Regions from separate parts of the Vibrio sp. TBV020 genome, predicted to be linked through region 4. Evidence: predicted binding sites of a transcription regulator. Region 4 holds the regulator's gene; each other region holds the start of a gene.
The links. The regulator PurR, encoded in region 4, represses purine synthesis genes. The targets are predictions, from matches to a motif close to TNANGNAAACGTTTNCNTNA.
Positions count from the first base shown of each region.

Region 1: a site for PurR is predicted at 2,444-2,463, ahead of purE (5-(carboxyamino)imidazole ribonucleotide mutase). Genes of this name have one in related genera too.
Region 2: a site for PurR is predicted at 2,183-2,202, ahead of purT (formate-dependent phosphoribosylglycinamide formyltransferase). Genes of this name have one in related genera too.
Region 3: a site for PurR is predicted at 3,438-3,457, ahead of glpX (class II fructose-bisphosphatase). Genes of this name have one in related genera too.

Region 1 is NZ_JBEEAQ010000003.1:245,138-250,695, reverse strand. It holds gene aroE (shikimate dehydrogenase) at 1-767, opposite strand, end outside; gene hemF (oxygen-dependent coproporphyrinogen oxidase) at 844-1,761, opposite strand; gene AAFX28_RS09060 (L-threonylcarbamoyladenylate synthase) at 1,783-2,340, opposite strand; gene purE (5-(carboxyamino)imidazole ribonucleotide mutase) at 2,535-3,020, shown strand; gene AAFX28_RS09050 (5-(carboxyamino)imidazole ribonucleotide synthase) at 3,025-4,158, shown strand; gene AAFX28_RS09045 (topoisomerase DNA-binding C4 zinc finger domain-containing protein) at 4,206-4,787, opposite strand; gene AAFX28_RS09040 (DUF494 family protein) at 4,803-5,282, opposite strand; gene dprA (DNA-processing protein DprA) at 5,285-5,558, opposite strand, start outside.
Region 2 is NZ_JBEEAQ010000003.1:1,635,940-1,641,497, reverse strand. It holds gene cdd (cytidine deaminase) at 1-680, shown strand, start outside; gene AAFX28_RS15730 (HD-GYP domain-containing protein) at 747-1,967, opposite strand; gene purT (formate-dependent phosphoribosylglycinamide formyltransferase) at 2,263-3,438, shown strand; gene AAFX28_RS15720 (thiopurine S-methyltransferase) at 3,522-4,169, opposite strand; gene AAFX28_RS15715 (phosphoribosylglycinamide formyltransferase) at 4,508-5,281, shown strand; gene AAFX28_RS15710 (DUF3187 family protein) at 5,390-5,558, shown strand, end outside.
Region 3 is NZ_JBEEAQ010000003.1:3,297,489-3,303,046, reverse strand. It holds rRNA gene AAFX28_RS23185 (23S ribosomal RNA) at 1-341, shown strand, start outside; rRNA gene rrf (5S ribosomal RNA) at 424-539, shown strand; tRNA gene AAFX28_RS23175 (tRNA-Asp) at 571-647, shown strand; gene AAFX28_RS23170 (diguanylate cyclase) at 900-2,315, shown strand; gene glpX (class II fructose-bisphosphatase) at 2,372-3,379, opposite strand; gene zapB (cell division protein ZapB) at 3,692-3,934, shown strand; gene metF (methylenetetrahydrofolate reductase) at 4,054-4,944, opposite strand; gene AAFX28_RS23150 (bifunctional aspartate kinase/homoserine dehydrogenase II) at 5,166-5,558, opposite strand, start outside.
Region 4 is NZ_JBEEAQ010000003.1:1,225,202-1,230,759, reverse strand. It holds gene cmoM (tRNA uridine 5-oxyacetic acid(34) methyltransferase CmoM) at 1-329, opposite strand, end outside; gene elyC (envelope biogenesis factor ElyC) at 444-1,247, shown strand; gene torR (two-component system response regulator TorR) at 1,309-2,022, opposite strand; gene torD (molecular chaperone TorD) at 2,259-2,906, shown strand; gene purR (HTH-type transcriptional repressor PurR) at 3,118-4,125, shown strand; cyclic di-GMP riboswitch class I at 4,270-4,357, shown strand; gene AAFX28_RS13595 (TfoX/Sxy family DNA transformation protein) at 4,490-5,083, shown strand; gene AAFX28_RS13590 (TVP38/TMEM64 family protein) at 5,220-5,558, shown strand, end outside.

The DNA.
Region 1 (5,558 bases), 980 kb from region 4:
CATAACATAAAGCTCTCCGCTGCCTGACCAACCAACATACCTAGGCCATCGTAAACCAATGCCGCGCCTTGCTCATGTGCCCATTGGTTAAAGGTGGTTTTCCCAGCCCCATACATCATGTCATAGACAACACTCTGGTTAGAAAATATTGCCGCTGAGATATCTGGCAGCTCACCACTCAAGCTTGATGATGTGGAATTGATGATCACGTCAAACGACTGTGTTACTTCATTCATTTCACAAGCCTTAATCGAGCCATAAGGAGAAAACATTTCTGCAAGCACCTCTGCCTTCGCAAAGGTTCTATTAGTTACTACAATTTCAGCTGGCTGCTGGTCTAACAGTGGCTTAATCACACCACGGGCCGCCCCACCAGCGCCAATAAGTAAAATACGAGCACCTTTTAAAGGCACCTGATATTGCAGCAAATCTTGTACTAGTCCTTCACCATCGGTGTTGTCACCAATGATTTCGCCGTCATCAAGTTTTTTTAGCGTATTCACTGCCCCAGCAAGTTGAGCTCGCTCGGTTAAGCGTGTAGCAAATCGGTAAGCGTCTTCTTTAAAAGGCACAGTCACATTACAGCCTTTACCACCTTGAGCGAAAAACTCGGTCGCTGCTTGGTCGAAAGCGTCTTTATTTGGGCTCTCTGCAGTGTAAGTCAGAGATTGACTTGTTTGGCGAGCAAATAGAGTGTGAATGAATGGGGACTTACTTTGTCCGATAGGATTACCAAAAACGGCGTAACGATCTATTTGCTGAGTCATTTCCTTTACCTGCAATAATATAAAAGGGCCAATGCGATGCATTGACCCTATCACTAACTATTTATTGAAGAAAGTCTTACCACTCTCTTGGTTTGAGGTAATGATCGTATAACTCTGCTTCAGGAGAGTTAGGTTCTACTTGATACGCATATTCCCAGCGCGCTAGTGGGGGCATCGACATAAGAATAGACTCTGTACGGCCACCACTTTGTAGTCCAAACAATGTGCCACGGTCAAAGACTAGATTGAACTCCACATAGCGACCACGACGATATAGCTGGAACTGACGTTCGCGTTCTCCATATTCAGTCTCTTTACGGCGTTCAACAATAGGTAAGTATGCTTGCGTGTAACCTTCTCCCACCGCCTTAATGTAATCAAAACACTTATCGAATTCCCAATGGTTGAGATCATCAAAGAATAAACCACCGACACCACGTGTTTCATCACGGTGAGGTAAGTAGAAGTATTTGTCACACCAAGCTTTATGCTCTGAGTACACTTCACCGCCAAATGGCGCACAGACCTCTTTCGCCGTGTTGTGCCAATATTGAGCATCTTCTTCGAAAGGGTAGAAAGGGGTTAAGTCAAAACCACCACCGAACCACCAAATCGGCTCTTCACCGTCTTTTTCTGCAATAAAGAAGCGAACATTTGCGTGTGAAGTTGGGATATAAGGGTTATTAGGGTGCATCACCAAAGAAACGCCCATCGCCTCAAAACGACGCCCTGCTAATTCAGGTCGGTGCGCCGTTGCGGATGCTGGCATCTCTTTTCCTTGAACATGAGAAAAGTTAACTCCTCCCTGCTCAAACACTGCTCCCTCTTTCATTACTCGTGTTCGACCACCACCACCCAGTCTTTCACCAGGTTCGCGATGCCATTCATCCTCTACAAATACGGCTTGCCCATCGGCTTGCTCTAGTTGCTGACATATAGAGTCTTGGAGTGCCATAAGAAATTGTTTTACGGCTAATTTATCTATCGCTGACATTCGACTTCCTTTATTGCAGGGTTAACCCTGTCTCAATATTTGTGAGGTTATTGCATCACGAATTTCACTTGGGTTCGTTCTACCACCTGTTTGCCCTTCAAGTATCGCAACCAACTGATCGCCTAAATGTTGATAAACTTGCTCAGTCGTCACACATGGTGGCTCGCCCGTTAAGTTGGCGCTGGTAGAGGTTAGCGGCTTTCCAAACGCATTACACATCTTTTGTACTAAAGGATGATCAGTCACACGCACTGCGATCGAGTCATATTGCCCCGACACCCATTTAGAGACCTTATCGCTACATGGCATTACCCAAGTGACCGGGCCTGGCCATGTTTGAAGCACCTTTTCTAGCTGCTCTTTCGTTAAAGCCTGCTGATTAATATAAGGCAATAGCTGTTCATAGCTTGCCGCAATTAAAATGAGGCCCTTTTCTATTGGTCGCTGTTTAAGTTCAAGAAGCTTTTGTATGGCTTGGGGGTTATCAGGGTCGCATCCTACCCCAAACACGCCCTCAGTTGGGTAGGCGATCACTTCACCTTGTTGTAACGCACTGAGTGCTTTTTCAAAGTTACTCACCTTAAGCTTCCTATTGGTTGGCAGTTTGGGTTAAGTGTACAAATAATCGAGAGTAGTGACTAAACCTATTTAAGAGCGATTATTTGCACTTCCCGTCCAAACCTGACGCAAACGTTTGCTTAGTGGCAAAATCCCCGTATAATGCGCTCAAATTATTTTCTCACCTGTTCTATGCAGCTTTGAAGGAGTTTGAGATGAAAGTCGGTATCATCATGGGTTCTAAATCAGATTGGCCAACAATGAAACTAGCAGCTGAAATGCTAGACAGATTCGGTGTTGAATACGAAACCAAGGTTGTTTCTGCGCACCGTACTCCTCAACTTCTTGCTGACTATGCAAATAGTGCAAAAGAACGCGGCCTTAAAGTTATCATTGCAGGTGCGGGAGGCGCAGCTCACCTTCCTGGAATGGCGGCAGCGTTCACTTCTCTGCCAGTTCTTGGCGTACCAGTACAATCACGTGCACTTAGCGGCTTAGACTCTCTATACTCAATCGTTCAGATGCCAAAAGGTATTGCGGTTGGGACACTTGCAATTGGTGAAGCAGGTGCCGCAAATGCTGGTATTCTGGCGGCACAGATTCTTGGTACTCACGATGAAGAAGTGATGGCAAAAGTCGAAGCTTTTCGCCAAGAACAAACAGACACGGTTCTAGCAAACCCTAACCCTGCAGAGGACTAATGCAATGCATGTTTTAGTGCTAGGTGCTGGTCAACTGGCTCGAATGATGTCTCTAGCGGGTGCTCCGTTAAACATTGAAATTTCTGCATATGATGTGGGCAGCGAAAATATTGTTCACCCTCTCACTCAAAGTGTGCTTGGTCACGGCTTAGAAAATGCGATTGCTAAAGCGGATGTCATCACTGCAGAGTTCGAGCATATTCCACACGATATTCTTGCGGTATGTGAGCAAAGCGGTAAGTTCCTCCCATCAGCTGATGCAATCAAAGCCGGTGGCGATCGCCGAATTGAGAAAGGTTTGCTCGATGATGCGGGTGTTCGTAATGCAAAATATTATGTCATCAACTCTCGTGAAGATTTTGACAAAGCGATAGAACACGTCGGTATTCCTATGGTACTCAAAAGTGCCTTAGGTGGTTACGATGGTAAAGGTCAGTGGCGTTTAAAAGATGCAAATCAAGCCGATAGCATTTGGGCAGAAATGGCAGAGTGTATTGCTGCCACAGAGACTCAAGCAATTGTGGCTGAAGAGTTTGTTCCTTTTAGCCGAGAAGTTTCATTGGTTGGGGCACGAGCAAAAGATGGCTCTGTCGCTGTCTACCCACTGGCAGAGAATGTTCACACCAATGGCGTACTGACACTTTCTACCGCGATTGCAGATAACGAACTGCAAGAGCAAGCCAAAGAAATGTTTACCGCAGTTGCAAATAAGCTCGACTATGTCGGTGTGCTAGCACTAGAGTTTTTTGATGTCGACGGCACTCTATTAGTGAATGAGATTGCACCACGCGTACACAACTCTGGTCATTGGACCCAGCAAGGTGCTGAAACTTGTCAGTTTGAAAACCATCTACGTGCAGTTTGCGGTCTACCTTTAGGCTCAACCAAACTGATTCGTTCGACTTCCATGATCAACATTCTTGGTGAAGACACGCTTCCTCAAGCAGTGCTTGAAATGGATGGCTGTCATGTTCACTGGTATGGCAAAGAGAAGCGCGCGGGTCGTAAAATGGGTCACATCAATGTTTGTGGCGACTACAACGGCGAGCTGCAACGTAAGCTTTGCGCACTAGCAGATAGCTTAGACAAAGAAGCTTTCCCTGCGGTACACGAGTTTGCCGCTAACTTTTCTGAGTAGCCGAAACTAACAAACAATAAAAAACGGCGCACCCAGCGCCGTTTTTTTTAATCTTGTTGAATGTGATGACACTTTCGGTCAGCACATTGAAGCTTGTCACCACTGACGAGCTTTTTTTCTACCAATAGCGGATAGCCACACTTCTCACACTTGCCAGCAACCGGAGGCTGATTAACGGCAAACTTACATTTAGGGTAGTTATCACAAGCATAAAACAATTTACCAAAACGAGTTTTACGCTCAACCAATTGGCCTTTATGACATTCAGGACACGAGTGCGTTTGCGGTGCCTGCTCTTGTTTAGGCTGGTCGAGAGACTCGATATGGTGGCAACTTGGGTAGTGACTGCAGCCAATAAACATGCCGTAGCGACCCTGACGTAATACCAGCTCATTCCCGCATTCAGGGCATGGCACACCTAGCTCTTTAACGATGTGTCCATCGTTTTGATGCAAGGGCTTAATGAAATCACACTCAGGGTATTGGTTACAACCAAGGAAAGGGCCATGTTTGCCGTGACGAAGCTGAAGCTCACCTTCACGCTGCTCCGCTTGGCATTTTGGGCACGATTGATGCTCCAACGCATGCTCATGCGCTGAAAACAGTGTCTGATCAATCTTGTTACTCATATCAACTCATGAAGATTAGTGAAGAATACCTTGCTCTTTGGTATACAACAGCTCTTCCATAAGCGTATAAGCGTTCTCATTGCCCGGCACATTAAACAGCACCATTAACACAATCCATTTCAGATCATCTAATTCGAACTCATCCGTTTCTAAACCCATGATACGGTCAATCACCATTTCACGAGTTTCTGTCGTCAGCACATTAACCTGCTCAAGGAAGGTTAAAAAGCCACGACATTCAATGGATAGGCGTTCACACTCTTTACTGGTGTAAATACGAGTCGAATTGGAAGTGCTGCACACAGAAATTGCAGAGTGGGTTTCACTTTGCTGAAGTGCCGCTAGCTCTTCTAGCCAGACAAGGGCTTTATAGATGTCTTTTTGATGAAAACCAGCTCGAAGAAGTTCTTCTTCTAGTTCATCTTGATTGACTTGTAACTCCGCATCGCTATGGATGTAAGTCTCGAACAGATACATTAGGATATCCATCATCATAGCTAGCCCCTCCCCTTTCGAATATAGCCACCGGAAACTGCAACAACATGCCCTGAAAGCTCAAGCTCTAAGAGCTGCATCATGACTTCCTGCACAGGTATATTGGTCCTGTTTGCAAGAATATCAACTGGTGTAGCCTTACTTCCTACGTTAGCTAACAGCAAAGGAAATGGCAATTCTTCTTTACTATCTATTTTATCGAACAATTCTGCTTGAATCGGTGGCTTCTCATATTCAGACCAAGCGCGCAACGTTTCTATTTCATCAAGAATATCT
Region 2 (5,558 bases), 410 kb from region 4:
ATTTCTACGTGGGTGCAATTGTTCGCGGTCTATCAGGTAAGCTCTATTTTGGTGCTAACGTTGAGTTTGGTGGCGTACAACTTGGACAAACTGTCCACGCAGAACAATCAGCAATTAGCCACGCTTGGATGAAAGGAGAACAAGGTGTGGCTGATATCACGATCAACTTCAGCCCATGCGGCCACTGTCGCCAGTTCATGAATGAGCTTTCTACTGCTGATAAGTTGGAAATTCAACTTCCTCAACGCGACAGCAAACTACTACAAGAGTATCTGCCTGAATCGTTTGGCCCGGCCGATCTAGGCATTAAGTCAGCATTAATGGCTAAGACAGATCATGGAAAACAAACCCAAGAAGATGATCAGTTACTTCAATTAGCGGTTGCTGCATTAAATCGAAGTCATGCTCCTTATACACACAACTTAAGTGGTGTAGCTCTTCGTATGAATAACGGCAAGGTATATCAGGGTGCGTACGCAGAAAATGCCGCATTTAACCCGAGCCTACCACCACTTCAGGTAGCTTTAATCCAGCTACTATTGGATCGCCAAGACTTGGCTGATATCGAGTCAGCAGCATTAGTAGAGGTAGCGGAAGGAACGATTAGTCATCTAGCGACGACTCAATCAACACTTGAGGCTCTAAACCCTGATATTCCAATGAGTTACCTAGAAGTCTAAAGCTCACTTATTGAAACCGAGAATATTAAAAAGGCGCTGTAATAGCGCCTTTTTCTTTTTTAGATTTTAAGCCTCAAAGAAAGGGGTCGCATCCACCTCTAACTGGCTTTGAGCAATCGCTTTCTCGATTTTGAGCTGTGAACCTTTGAGGCTAACAAATGCGACATCAATAAAGCGTTTATATTTTCGAGAGTAAAAGCACTTTACTTCGGGCTTAAGAGGGTCGTTTGCATTCGAAGTCCAGACGATACCTACGCGCCCATCACTCAGCTCTACAATTGCTCCAACCGGATACACACCAATACAATTAATAAACTTGTATACCAGTTCTTTATCAAGATGATTAGGCGTCAAGCTAAGTAAAATCTTAAATGCTTCTGCAGGACTCATTCCTTTTTTGTAGCAACGGTCCGCAGTCAGAGCATCATAAATGTCAACGATACAGCTCATACGACCATGTATAGGAAGTTGCTCTTCCGTCAACCCATTAGGGTAACCAGTGCCATCGAGCTTTTCATGATGCATTAAGCAGACATCACGGCTAACGTCACTCAGGCCTGCGACCTTCATAATGATTTCACCTGCATACACTTGGTGTAACTTCATGTGCTCATATTCTTCAGGCGTTAATCTTGCTGGTTTGTGAAGAACTTTATCATCAACCTTAACTTTACCTACGTCGTGGATAATTCCTCCGATAGCCATCTGCTTTAGTGTCTCTTTTGGTAACGCTAAATGTTTACCAAACGTCACGAGAAGCGTTGCTACATTCACTGAGTGTTCGAGCAGGTATTCATCTTTGCTACGTAAAGCAGACACACATTGCAAGGCGTCTGAATTCAGTAGAACGGATTCAATCAAGTCATCGGCTAACCCATCTAACTCATCAACCTGAATCGGTTTACCGTCAAAAGTTTGCGATAGAATTTTTTGGGCAAGGCCTTTCGCATCTCTAATGATCTTTTGGGCTTTTTGTTGCTGAGAAAAACGACTCACCTTTTTTCTTTTAAGTGGTGATGTTGTAACTGCTGGAGGTTCTAAATCAAGATCTTGTTCCAACGCCTTTTCAACCACCGGCTTAAACACGCTCCCCCTAGCTGACAGTTCCTTGTCTACCCACGCGTATTTAATACCATTTTTGATCAACTGATCGATCGCTTTACGGTTAGGAACCCTACCGGCATTCGCTAAGTTAACTCTTTTGCTGTCCTCAATAGCGGTGACGAACATACCTGTCATAAGAGTATTAATTGGAATTTTTATGGAATTGTTGGGATCATACTGCATTGATAGTGAAGCCAATATTAATAATGAGGAGACTTTAGTTCACAAAAATTATATCTCTATTTGCCTGCTTTTACTCAATTCATCACGATTTAACTATAAATCCGGTCAATTAATTGCGCTAACTTGAGACCTAAGTCTACGTTGTCGACAAAACATTCACTTTTCTGATCGTTTGAGCTACCACACTCTCCAAACCGAGAAAAACATAAAACAACAGACGCAAACGTTTGCTTTTTCTAAATGGATGAGTATTATGCGACACAGTTATTATTCCTCTTAAACGTTAAGGTTATCTATGTTTGGTACTGCGACAGCTAAAAATTCAACTCGTGTTTTGTTATTAGGCTCTGGTGAACTTGGTAAAGAGGTTGCCATTGAATGCCAACGCTTAGGACTAGAAGTAATCGCATGTGACCGCTACGAAAACGCGCCAGCAATGCAAGTTGCACACCGTAGCTACACGTTAGATATGCTTGATGGCGATGCGTTAAAAGCCATTATCGATAAAGAACAACCAGACTACGTCGTACCAGAAATTGAAGCGATTGCGACAGATACGCTCGTTGAATTAGAAGCGAACGGGTTAAACGTCGTACCGACGGCGAAAGCAACTAAGCTAACCATGAACCGTGAAGGCATTCGTCGTCTAGCGGCTGAGGAGTTGCAGCTTACTACCTCTCCTTATCGTTTTGCAGACAACTATGAACAGTTCACTACTGCAGTTGAAGGTGTTGGTATACCTTGCGTGTGCAAGCCAGTAATGAGCTCTTCGGGTAAAGGTCAAAGTGTTATTAAGACAGCTGAAGATGTCGAGAAAGCTTGGAACTACGCACAAGAAGGTGGGCGTACTGGTGCTGGTCGTGTGATTGTTGAAGGCTTTATCGATTTCGACTACGAAATAACACTACTAACTGTACGTGCTGTTGATGGCATTCATTTCTGTGCTCCAATTGGGCACCGTCAAGAAGATGGAGATTACCGTGAATCTTGGCAGCCTCAAGTTATGTCTGAGAACGCGCTAAAAGCCGCTCAAGATGCTGCAGGTAAAGTGGTTAATGCATTAGGTGGTTACGGCATCTTTGGCGTAGAGCTATTTGTCAAAGGTGACACGGTTATCTTCAACGAAGTATCACCGCGCCCACACGATACTGGCCTTGTCACACTCATGTCTCAAGATAGCTCTGAGTTTGCACTTCACGTCCGTGCGTTTACCGGTATGCCTATCGCGGGAATCACCCAATATGGCCCAGCGGCATCTGCCGTTATTCTTGGCCAAGGAACCTCTGACAATATTCGTTTTGAAGGTCTATCTGAAGCATTGTCATTACCACAAACTCAAATTCGTCTATTCGGTAAGCCTGACATTGATGGCCGCCGTCGTTTAGGTGTTGCGATTACACGTCGTGAATCGATTGAACAAGCAATTGAAGAGGCTGTTGCAAGTGCCGCTAAGGTCAAAGTGATTTACTAAGTCCTTTAATTTGTCTTAAAAAACTTGTTTAAAATAAACGAAAAGGCCTAGTCATATGACTAGGCCTTTTCGTTTATTTGCAACTAAGCTTCAATCAAATAAACTTCTTCAGCAAATCGAGACAGCCCTTTCTTAGCAATTTTAGGGTGGTCTTCATCTGCTTCATCACGGTACAACTTAGTCACTTTGAACTCTGCATAGAGTGAACGAATTTCTTGTTCAGGAACAGAGAACGGAGGCCCTGCCATTTCGGATTGAATGTAATCTAAACTCACTAACAGTATACGAGCACCTGGCTTAAGTAGTGATTTGATTTTTGCTACATAGTCGCCACGCATCTCTTCTGGTAATGCCACCAACGAAGCACGATCGTAAACAATATCGATAGGCTGAATCGGCGCGGTGAAAAAGTCGCCGGTATAGATCGATAGTTCATCAAATTGAAATAGCTCATGCTGGCCATTCACTGGCATAACCATTGGCGTGTAAAAATGCTCAGCAAAGAAAGCTCTAACAGCAATATTACTTAGCTCAACACCTTGAACATCTTCGTGTTTTGTTGCGAGCCAAACCAGGTCTTCCGATTTACCACATAAAGGGACAAATACTTTGTCTTCGTAACTTGGGTTGGTTTTGTTCCAGTACTGGATCAATAACGGGTTAACATCTTCTAAATGGAAACCAATCTGATTGGCCGCCCATTTACCATGCCAAAACTCTGGATCTCTCATCGCTTTTCTCATTGACTGACTTTAATGGCCATAGCCTATCTGAAAGCGCTCTCAAGTGGTATCCCCGATTGGTAGACAAGATGAAAGTTCTATTCAGATTATGTTCATCTTCAACATTTATAATTGCTTACAAGTTGGTAATGAACCTTGATGACCAACCACGCTCTAAACAGTAGTGAAGAATTTGAGAGTAACTTCAAAGTTCTAAGCAACAGATAAACGGAGCCGCTTGGAATTGTAAAAAGCAGCCCCATTTAATAAGTACAGATGAGTAGCGCTAGTGATTGAAACTTTTTCGACACCTTTTTAGCTAAGCCCTACACATCTAAGGAGAGTGAATGAGCCTATTTTTGCGAACTACGGCCCTGATGCTACTAATGCTCAGCCGTGCACCTGCATTCGCTGCTATTCCAACCGCACCAGGTAACGAGGAAAATCGTTCTACTAATCAGAACGAAGTTTGCTCAAAAGCATTCAAACATAACCTAAGCGGCCTTTACGGCATTCAATCTATGTCGACTTCACCACTACAACCTTATTCTGATTTCGACGTGCTTTATAGCAAAGCTCACCAAGCACAAGCTGAACTAGAGACGCTTTGTAAAAGTACTGCTCTACTGACTTCCACTGAATCTTATTTCGCGGGCGTAAAATCATCTCAACGTGCGAAAGAAAAAATCGCCTATGAACTTGACGGTCAGACTGCCCGAATTACAGACCTTGCACGCGCAACTATTGTTGCTGACGATATTGAAAGTCTGATGTCTGCGTACGAAGTTCTAAACCGAGAAACGACGATCGTCAAAGTTAAGAATCGCTTCAAAAAACCTGCTGCTTCAGGCTACCGAGACCTTAACCTACTCGTCCAATTGCCAAAAACAAACTTAGTGGCAGAAGTTCAGTTGCACCTAAAAGCAATTGCTGACGTTAAAAGCGGCCCAGAGCACGCGATCTACGAACGAATTCAGAAAATCGAACGTACTGCGGCAGTCGAGTCTCGTGATTTTAATGAGTTTGAACAGGCTCAGATTAAAAATATGCGTCGAGAATCTAAAGAGTTATACCAAAACGCTTGGCAGCCTTACATCACTACCCATCTAAGTGCTGCATAACCTTAACACGGTCATTCCCCTCTCCCTGAATGGCCGTGATTTTTCGTAAAACCCAAACTTTTAAACTACCTTTTGATTAAAGTATTAATAATAAAGTTTGGGGTGACTATGCGTGTACGCAATGGAAAGCTCACCGCGTTAATCAGCTTACTATTGCCAATGATGGCCTATAGTGACGATGGTTTCGGTCCCGTCCAAGGCTATACTCAATCACCTTTCCACACCAACAACCTTTCTCCTCAAGTCCGTTCAGGGTTTTCAATGCCATTGGCACATT
Region 3 (5,558 bases), 2.1 Mb from region 4:
AAAGTGGTACGCGAGCTGGGTTTAGAACGTCGTGAGACAGTTCGGTCCCTATCTGCCGTGGGCGTTGGAAGATTGAAGGGGGCTGCTCCTAGTACGAGAGGACCGGAGTGGACGAACCTCTGGTGTTCGGGTTGTGTCGCCAGACGCATTGCCCGGTAGCTAAGTTCGGAATCGATAACCGCTGAAAGCATCTAAGCGGGAAGCGAGCCCTGAGATGAGTCTTCCCTGACCCCTTGAGGGTCCTAAAGGGTTGTTCGAGACTAGAACGTTGATAGGCAGGGTGTGTAAGCGTTGTGAGGCGTTGAGCTAACCTGTACTAATTGCCCGTGAGGCTTAACCATACAACACCCAAAGGGTTTTGATGGACTCAAAGAAAGAACATTGAATGTGTAAGAACTCCAGCTTTTCAAATTAAAGAATTTGCTTGGCGACCATAGCGATTTGGACCCACCTGATTCCATGCCGAACTCAGAAGTGAAACGAATTAGCGCCGATGGTAGTGTGGGGCTTCCCCATGTGAGAGTAGGACATCGCCAGGCTTTAAATTTAGACTTTAAGTCTAACCAGTGCGGAGCGGTAGTTCAGTTGGTTAGAATACCGGCCTGTCACGCCGGGGGTCGCGGGTTCGAGTCCCGTCCGCTCCGCCACTTATTTAGAAAGCCTAGTCTTATGACTAGGCTTTCGTCGTTTTAAAAGCCCGTTGCTCTCGCAACGGGCTTTTTGCGTTTATAAGGCTTACAAGTTATCTGTTTCTCATATACTTCATGATGAATATAAATAGCAAAAGTATATCATTCTGTTAAAATGCGCACTCTTCTCAACGTAGTGAAAGTAACGTGACAACGACTTATGAGATAGGATTTAAGAAAACTTTTGCATGGATAACAGCAACGTTTGTTCTGTTTATAGCATTACTTATTATTGATTCGGCTGAAGAGTCAAAATTTGAGTACCTTCAAGAAAAACTAAGGGTCGAGCAATCATTGGAAGAGTTGACCCAAGTGGTTAACGCGCTTGAATACAACATCACAGCTCTATATCCACTTCATAATGAAGAGTACGTGCTTCCACATACTATCAACTTATCAGGTATCACTTGTAATTTTAGTGGTGTCAGTAGTGATGGCGAAGATTACGATTTCTTGTTCTCTGGCCCAACAGAGATGTGCGATGTTAACTCTGAGCTTTATAAAGAAGCTTACCGACGCCTCTTCATCGCGCCATCAATGGCTTATTTTTCAAAGTCGATTGAGTCTATCTCGGCTATCTACTTCTTATCTAAAGACAAGTTCATCATCTCTTCACCACAAGAGTTTGCCCAAGCAATCAAGGGAGACACGTTTGATAGTGTTGTTTTGAATCGTCCTTATTGGATTAACACGGTACGTCACGGATTAACCCAGCAGCAAGAGCGAGTCGTATATACAGGAGACTACGAAGACTACATGACAGGTCTCAAAGTGGTGACGATCACGAAAGGTGTCTATGTAGATGGCGAGTTCAAAGGCGTTCTAGCGATAGATACCTATTTAGAGAGTCTATTGCATGACAAGCTCTCTGGTTATCGTTTGTCGGCGACTCCTGGACCGAACTTAAAGGATCTGGTTAGCTTTACTTTCTCTGCTCCTGTTTATATTCATGGTGAGCACTCAGGGCTCTATTTGAATGTCGATGAGCCCAAACGGGTTCATATTATCCATATTATTAACCATGAACAGAGTCAGCTAATGATTCTGCTCTTTGCGTATGCACTAGCAATTGCATTCATTTGGTATCGATACACTCAAGCAACTCAGTCAACGTTGAAAGAACTTGCTATGCGAGACCCATTGACAGGGTTAAGCAACCGTAGAGGGTTTGAAGATCGTCTAAAGGCTCAAGATGAACTGCGCTTTCTAGGCTTAGGTGTATTTGATATTGATGACTTTAAGCGAGTCAACGACCAATTCGGCCATGAGGTTGGTGACCAAGTGATCGATCATATTGGCTCGTTGATCACGGATAGTTTGAGGCAATGCGATATTGTTGCTCGGTTTGGTGGTGAAGAGTTTGTTGTCGCTGTTACTGGAGAGTCGAACGAATTGATTTCTTCGATATTCGAACGTATTCAACGTGACGTTAGCTTGCAAGGCTATCGCTTAAAAAGTGGTGAAAGGATTGATGTAACGGTGTCAGGCGGCGTTCAAATCTATGCGACTCACCACTTCGACAATCTGCGTCACCTGTGGAGTAGTCAAGGGATAAGGAAAGCAGACGAACTGCTTTATCAAGCTAAGATCTCCGGTAAGAATCAAGTTTGTATTGATACAGATTAACTAAAAAAGGTCAGTAAGCTACTGACCTTTTTTGTACTTAGAACATTATTGATGAATTAAAGAATGATATCTCTAACTTCAGGATCTTTACGTTCTAGGTAATGTGTTGATTTAATACGACGAATCGTACGACAACGGCCACGGATTAATAGAGTTTCAGTCGTTGCAATATTACCTTGGCGAGAGATACCATCTAGTAAATCACCCTTAGTAATACCTGTTGCTGAGAAAACAACATTGTCACTACGTGCCATATCTTCCATCGTTAGAACGACATTAGCTTTTACGCCCATTTCTTCACAACGTTTAAGCTCCGCAGCACCGTAAATTCGGTTTTCTTCACTATCACCTTTTACTTCGTGACGAGATAGAAGCTGACCATGCATATCACCATCTAGTGCACGAATGACAGCAGCAGATACTACACCTTCTGGAGCGCCACCGATGCAGTACATTGCATCCACTTCGCTATCAGGCATACAAGTTAAGATTGAAGCAGCAACGTCACCATCAGGCACAGCAAATACACGTACACCCATTGCTTGCATTTCTGCAATAACCTTGTCATGGCGAGGTTTTGCTAACGTGATAACAACTAGGGTATCTAATGTTTTATTTAGCGCTTTAGCGATGTTTTCTAAGTTCTCTTTTAGTGGTTTATTTAGGTCGATACAACCTTTTGCACCCGGACCGACAACCAGCTTTTCCATGTACATATCTGGCGCTTTAAGGAAACTTCCTTTCTCTCCGGCTGCAAGAACAGCAAGCGCGTTTGACTGGCCCATTGCCGTCATTCGAGTGCCTTCAATTGGATCGACTGCGATATCGACTTCGTCACCACCAATGCCAACGTTCTCGCCAATGTAAAGCATCGGAGCATCATCGATCTCGCCTTCACCAATTACGATCTCTCCGCTGATCTCTGTTTTGTTGAGTAGGGTGCGCATGACTTCCACTGCTGCACCATCAGCTGCATTTTTATCGCCTCGGCCAAGCCACTTGTAACCAGCTAGTGCTGCGCCTTCGGTAACTCGAGAAAATGCCATTGCTAAATCGCGTTTCATGATGACTCCAAAATTAAAGGAAAGAGAAAAATAAAAACGGGCGAATTTTAGCATATCAAGAAGGAAACGTTTGCTTTTTTAATTGAACGACCATTGAACTGCATCAATCTATCGAGTTAAATTGGTCATTGAGATCAACGAGCTCCCTAGATGTAAGGCTATTGTCAATTTGCGCTGTTTTTTTGACCGAATGGTGCAAAATATCAAATATAGGGAGTGTTTATCAGCTCTCGGCTGAGTAGAATGGAACAAAATAGGTTTTGGTACATCAGTGGCCAAAACCCTTATCCGAATAAATATAGGTAGGCTAAGATGTCTTTTGAAGTACTAGAACAACTAGAAACTAAAATCCAAACTGCAGTAGATACTATTGCCCTTCTACAAATGGAAGTTGAAGAGCTTAAAGAAGAAAAAGAGAAGCTAGCTACTGAAGCTAACGAGTTACGTGCAAATCGCGAAGAGCTAGAACAGAAAGCTCAACAGATGCAGCAAGAGCACACAGCATGGCAAGAGCGCATCCGTAACCTACTAGGCAAAATGGATGAAGTAGAGTAATTATTACTCTGCCTAACTCAGATTGAAAAGCTGGACATAATGTTCAGCTTTTTTGCTTTTTATAGAAGAAAAATAGCCGATGAAGGCATCGGCTATTTCTTGGATTTTTGAGGGTGGTATTAAGCTGAAGGGCGAACACCAAGTGTGTGACACAGTGCGTAGGTCATCTCTGCACGGTTTAGTGTATAGAAGTGGAAATCTTTAACACCTTCGCGGCTAAGAGTTCGAACCATGTCGATTGCTTGGCTAGCTCCAACTAACTGGCGTGTTGTTGGGTCGTCATCTAACCCTTCAAACTGTTGAGCCATCCATCCCGGAACCTTTACATTGTTCATCGCAGCGAAGCGAGAGGCTTGCTTAAAGTTCGAAACAGGGAGGATACCTGGGACGATTTCTACATCAATACCTGCTGCGACACTGCGGTCACGAAAACGCAGGTAGCTCTCTACATCGAAGAAGAACTGAGTGATTGCACGGTTGGCGCCAGCATCAACTTTGCGTTTTAGGTTTAGCAGGTCAGACTGAGCGCTCTTTGCTTCAGGGTGAACTTCAGGGAAAGCAGCAACAGAGATATCGAAGTCATGACGCTCTTTTAGCAGAGTGACAAGGTCAGATGCGTACATTTCTGGAGCACCACCACCAGGTGGAATGTCACCACGCAGAGCAACAATGCTTTGGATTCCGTTTGCCCAGTAGTCATCAGCGATTTGGATTAGTTCTTCACGCGAAGCATCTATACATGTCAGGTGCGGTGCCGCGACTAGACCCGTTTGGTCTTTAATCTCTTTGATGATGGAATGAGTTCTGTCTCGTTCTCCAGAGTTGGCTCCGTAAGTAACAGAGACAAATTTAGGTTTTAGAGTTTTTAGACGATGTACTGAGTTCCACAGTGTCTCTTCCATTTTTTCACTGCTTGGTGGAAAAAACTCAAATGATACGTTGATATTGTCAGACAGTTCAGCGATATTCTGATTTAAAGCGTCAATATGACTGGCGTGCGTGTATCCCATCTTACTCTCCCTGTGGCCATCAGTGCCGAAAAACTCAAAAATCCAAATCGACGTTTAGACGTCTATATGTCTACAGAATGTATTGAATACGATTTAATGTCAACCGTACTATTATGAATTTTTTTCAAGTTAATTATTAGCTAAGTTCAAGTTTGGTTGAAAGGGATTCATGCAGAGGATAGAGAGGAAGATAGGCGCAGTACTCACTGCGCCTACAGAGCTTAAAGTAAGCTAGAAAGGAAGTTTAAGTCTGATTGAATAGCGCCAGCGGTAACTTCTCTACCTGCCCCTGGGCCACGAATGACTAATGGATTGTCCTTGTACCACTTACTCTCGATGGCGAAGATGTTGTCACATGGCAATAAGTTAGCTAAAGCGTGTTCTTTATTTAGCGCTTCTACGCCAACTGTTGCAGTGCCATTCTTTTCTAGACGTGCGACATATCTTAGTACCTTATCGTCGCGCTGAGCCTTTTCTAGGCGCTCTGCGAGTAACTCACTCAGTAGTTGGCTCTTGTCTAAGAATTCATCTAAAGAAACGTCAGCCAGTTCTGCAGGTACTAAACTCTCCACTTTGACTGCTTCTGGCTCTAAAGACAGTCCAGATTCACGCGC
Region 4 (5,558 bases):
TTCTCAATTGATTGAACAGGGGAATGAATGAAGCGATACTGCTCAAGCAAGCCGTTATTTGCAATATCCTGCTCTGCTAATTGCAGCATTTCAGAAGATAGATCACATAACGCTACATGATGTCCGAGCTTAGCAAGCTTTTGAGACATTTGTGCCAATCCGCCACCAGCATCAAGCACATTAAGTTGTTTATTTGCCCCATCAACAGTATGAAGTACCTGTTGAAGATCTTCCCAAACAATGACTTGGCGTATCTCACCTTTGTCAGAGCCGTAAATATTTTTTGCAAATTTGTGGGCAATATCGTCGAAATTGCGGTCTTCAGTCACAGCAGCATGAGTTATTATGTCTAATCGTGCTGCTATTCTGTCACAAGAAAGGCAGGAATAAAGAGGCTTTCTCTTAAAATATAATCAATTGATGTTTTTTCGGACTATTTAGGTATGTTTGAGCTGAAAAAAGTTGTGTCTTCTTTGCTAATGCCACTGCCAGCGATGTTAATCATTGGTATGTTTGGCCTTATGCTAATCATGTTCACGCGTAAACAGAAAACAGGATGTTTTGTTGTCCTCTTCTCTTTTATAGGTATTTTCTTAATTGCCTTCCAACCGGTTTCTTCTCGATTATTGATGCCTCTTGAGCGTCAATACACTGCATTTTTCCCGGTAGATGAATCAATAGACTATGTCATGGTGCTAGGAAGTGGCCATGTCGTCGATGATAAAATCCCACCTACTTCAGAATTAAGCCGAACAGGTTTAATGCGCTTGGCCGAAGGTATCCGCATTATGCGTATCTACCCGGGTTCAAAGCTAATCTTGTCTGGTTATTCTGGTGGTTCTGAAGTCAGTAATGCTCGCATGATGGCAAAAGTAGCCTTGTCATTAGGCGTGTCAAAATCTGACATTATTTTGCTTGAGACAGCCAAAGACACTTGGGAAGAAGCAAGGCAAGCGGCTGCATTCGTTACCACTAAAAAGCTTGTGGTTGTCACGTCTGCAAGCCATATGAAGCGTGCATTGAACGAGTTTCACTCTGCAGGAATGGAGCCTTACCCCGCGCCAACCAATTATCTTGCACACGACAATATTACCCAAGCATGGGAAAAGTACACACCTAAAGGAAAGTACTTAGAACAAACAGAACGCTACTGGCATGAAACGTTGGGGCGTATATGGCAATCATTACGCGACTGGGCGTCAGATTATGAAGAGAAAAGCCTAGAGTCAGCAGAAAGTAAAATCTAATAGATAAAAAAATACCGAGGAAAACCTCGGTATTTTTTTATTCTTTGTGCAGGAAGATGCATTAATCCCCTGCGAACATGTAACCTTCACCATGCACGGTAACAAAGATTTGCGGATTCTTCGGATCGAACTCCATCTTTGCACGCATACGACGAATCAATACATCGATAGTTCGATCGTTAGGCGCATCTACACGGTGGCTAATCATGTTTAAAATACGTTCGCGGCTTAACACTTGGTTCGGGTACGAAGAAAGCGCCACCAGAAGCTCATATTCAGCTTTCGTTAACTTAACTGGTTCACCGTTGCGGCTTAACGCTCGACGTTGAACATCAAACGTCCAGTCACCGAAGCGAACCATGTTCTCGTTTGATTTGTCGCTCTCTGTATTTCCAGACACATTACGTGCTGCTGAAATTCGCCAAAGCAAGTTTTTTACTCGAACTAATAGCTCGCGCAGTTCAAAAGGTTTCGTGACATAATCGTCTGCACCCATTTCTAGGCCAACAATTTTATCAATGCTATCCGTGCGTCCTGTTACCAGGATAATTCCAATGTCTGACTGACTGCGAAGTTCGCGAGTTAGCATTAAACCATCTTCACCAGGCAGGTTAATGTCCAACATCACCAAATCAATCGCATTACTTTGTAGCATGTCACGCATTTGCTCGCCGCTTTCAGCTTCGCTTACGTCGTACCCTTCATTCTGAAAGTAACCAACTAGCTTGCTGCGAGTAACTGCGTCATCTTCTACAACTAGTACGTGATAACTCATCTACACCACTTAATTTACATTGGGATTTGCTCTTTCTATTATTCTATTCATAAATAGTAACATTTCTAGTATTTATCACTTTAAAAACTAGAAAGATGATTTTTTATTGATTCAAGACAAAACTTTTCTAGGCATTAATATCTTCCAACATTCCTATTTATCTTGTCATACAAGCCGTTACCGCTATTCATTTTTATTCGTTACAATATCGGTAATTATTTGGGGAGTAATACCTAATGAAAGAAATCAAAACATTTAACGAACAACGTGCAGAAATCTATTGGTGGCTATCTAGCCTTTTCGCAACTGAGCTAACTGAAGAAAATATCGCACAATACCAATCACCAGAGATTCGTACTTTCTTAACTGGATTGGGTGAGAACGAACAACTAAAGCCTGCTATCACCCGTATTACGGATGCGCTGAACCGACTAATGGATCGTGAAGATGCTCAATTAGAGCTAGCTGCAGACTTTTGTGACCTTTTCTTAAAATCCGATAAGGACTCAGCACTTCCATACGCGTCTATGTACATTGGTAAATCGGGTCTACTGAATGACACTCCAGCCAAAGAGATGGAAGCATTAATGGCCGAGCATGGCGTCGAGGTAGACAAAAAACTCAACGAACCAGCCGATCACATTGCAATTGAACTCGATTTCTTGGGTAACTTAATCGTGGGTTCAAATAAATCGGAAGATGAAAGCCAACTAGAAGAGGCATTCAAGGCTCAAGAAGCATTTATTCAGCAGCATCTGTTGAGCTGGGTGCCACAGTTCTCAAACAAGTGCCAGAAATTCGATGAGTTTGGTTTCTACTCAGCTATTAGCACATTGACAGTCGCTTTCTTAGAGTTGGATTGCCGCTATCTGCTAGGCGAATAAAGACAAACATTGTGACCTCTCGCAGGTTGCACTAGCGTTTTTTGTTTGCTCTTAAGTGTTTTGCGGTCTAATATTGTGACCGCAAACGATAAAAACAAACGAATCAAATACAAACCGCTAAATAGAGCGGTTTTTGTGTTTCTGATACTTTCTGCCTAAATATTCTAAACTGAATATTAACTCAAGGCAGTCATCGACAGGACAGAACCTTATGGCCACTATAAAAGACGTTGCTCGCCTTGCTGGTGTATCGACGACAACTGTGTCACATGTAATTAATAAAACTCGCTTTGTTGCTGAAGCTACGCAAGAAAAAGTAATGGAAGCAGTGACTGAACTGAACTACGCACCTAGTGCCGTTGCACGTAGCCTGAAGTGCAATACGACACGTACGATTGGTATGCTAGTGACTCAGTCAACGAACCTTTTCTTCTCTGAAGTCATAGATGGTGTAGAGAGCTACTGTTACCGCCAAGGCTATACGCTGATCTTGTGTAACACGGGTGGTATCTATGAGAAGCAGCGCGACTACATTCGCATGCTGGCTGAAAAGCGCGTTGATGGCATTCTTGTTATGTGTTCTGACTTAACAGAAGAGTTAAGTGAGATGCTCGACCGTCACAAAGACATCCCTAAAGTAGTTATGGACTGGGGCCCAGAGAGCTCACAAGCAGACAAGATCATCGATAACTCAGAAGAAGGCGGCTACTTAGCGACGAAATACTTGATCGAACGCGGTCATACAGACGTCGCCTGCCTAAGTGGTCACTTTGAAAAAGCTGCATGTCAGGAACGTATTCGTGGCTTCAAGCGTGCGATGAATGAAGCGAACCTACCAGTTAACGAAGATTGGATTCTAGAAGGTAACTTCGAGTGTGATACCGCTGTACTTGCAGCAGATCAAATCGTTGCTATGGACAAAAAGCCAACTGCAATTTTCTGCTTCAACGACACGATGGCCCTTGGCTTAATGAGCCGCTTGCAGCAGAAAGGTATTCGCATTCCAGAAGATATGTCTGTAATTGGCTACGACAACATCGAACTGGCAGAGTACTTCTCACCACCGCTGACGACAGTTCACCAACCAAAACGTCGTGTAGGTAAAAACGCTTTCGAAATTCTACTAGAGCGCATTAAAGACAAAGAGCATGAAAAGCGTATCTTTGAAATGCACCCTGAAATCGTTGAAAGAAATACCGTACAAAACATTAAGAAATAACTTATTTGACATACACTTAGCCAACAAATCTTATTGGCTAAGTGTATAAGTTAGGCTCTATTTATTGAACCAAGATCACACTTATCCTATTCAGGCGTGATGTTCTGCCCAAAATCCATTTATCCTTATTATTGTTCGATTATGCCACGAACAGGGCAAACCATTTCGAAAGAATGGGACGCAAAGCCTCCGGCCTTAAACAATTGATTTGTCTGGTAGCGGGGTTGCCGATGGTAAATATGCACACGTTATATTGAGTATTCTTGTACTCGTATGACACCTGATTGACAAAAAGCCTGCATAATTTTGCTACTCTCTCGGACCTGAATTGGTGGCGTATACATATACACCGAGAATACACAGCATGGATAAACCAATACTAAAAGACTCAATGCGACTGTTTGAGCCCCTAGGCTTAATAAAGTCTCGCTCAATGTTTGGTGGCTTCGGTATTTTTGCCGACGACACTATGTTTGCATTAGTCGTCAATGATAAGTTGCACGTTCGGGCAGACGATGCACTTGCAACGCAATTTAAATCTCTCAGTTTAGAACCTTACGTTTATAAAAAACGTGGCTTTCCCGTCGTCACAAAATACTTCGCTTTAGGCGATGATTGCTTCGACGATACTTCAAAGACTCTTGAGATTGCCCAGGCTGCACTTTCGGCAGCAAACAGTGAAAAGAAAAAACAAGCGAAAGCTAAACCAAACCGCCTAAAAGATCTGCCTAATTTGAGACTCGCAACTGAACGAATGCTCAAGAAAGCAGGGATTGATAGCGTTGAGAACCTAGAAGCAACTGGAGCAGTGGACGCCTTCAAAGCGATTCAATCTTCACACTCTTCAGACGTCAATGTCGAGTTGCTCTGGGCATTGGAAGGCGCAATCAATGGTACTCATTGGTCTGTAATTCCTCATAGCCGTCGCGAAGAGCTCTTAAGCCAATTAAGTCGCTAACGCAATTTCATTTCCTATTTTAAAAAGTCAGCCATTGTGCTGACTTTTTTGTCTTTATTGAAATTTACTGCTTGCTTTCCCTGTCTAGTCTATTAACACTTTGTTTAATCGGCCATGATTCTTGATGGAGCAGCTCATGAATAAAAAAATCATACTAGGCATTATCTTTGTTTTACTTATTGTTTTCCTTGGAATGAACTTTGGCCAGTACCTAACGTTAGAAAATGCTAAAGCACAACAAGCAGAACTTGCACAGTACATCAGAAACAACTTTATTGTCGCAGCACTTACCTATTTCTTAGCCTATGTGGCAATCACTGCATTCTCTATACCCGGTGCCGCTGTTGTCACTTTATTAGGTGGAGCTCTTTTCGGTTTTTCAACCGGGTTACTTATCGTTTCATTTGCCAGTGCAATTGGTGCTACGTTAGCCTTTTTAAGCAGTCGATTTTTACTACGTGATTGGGTACAAGGT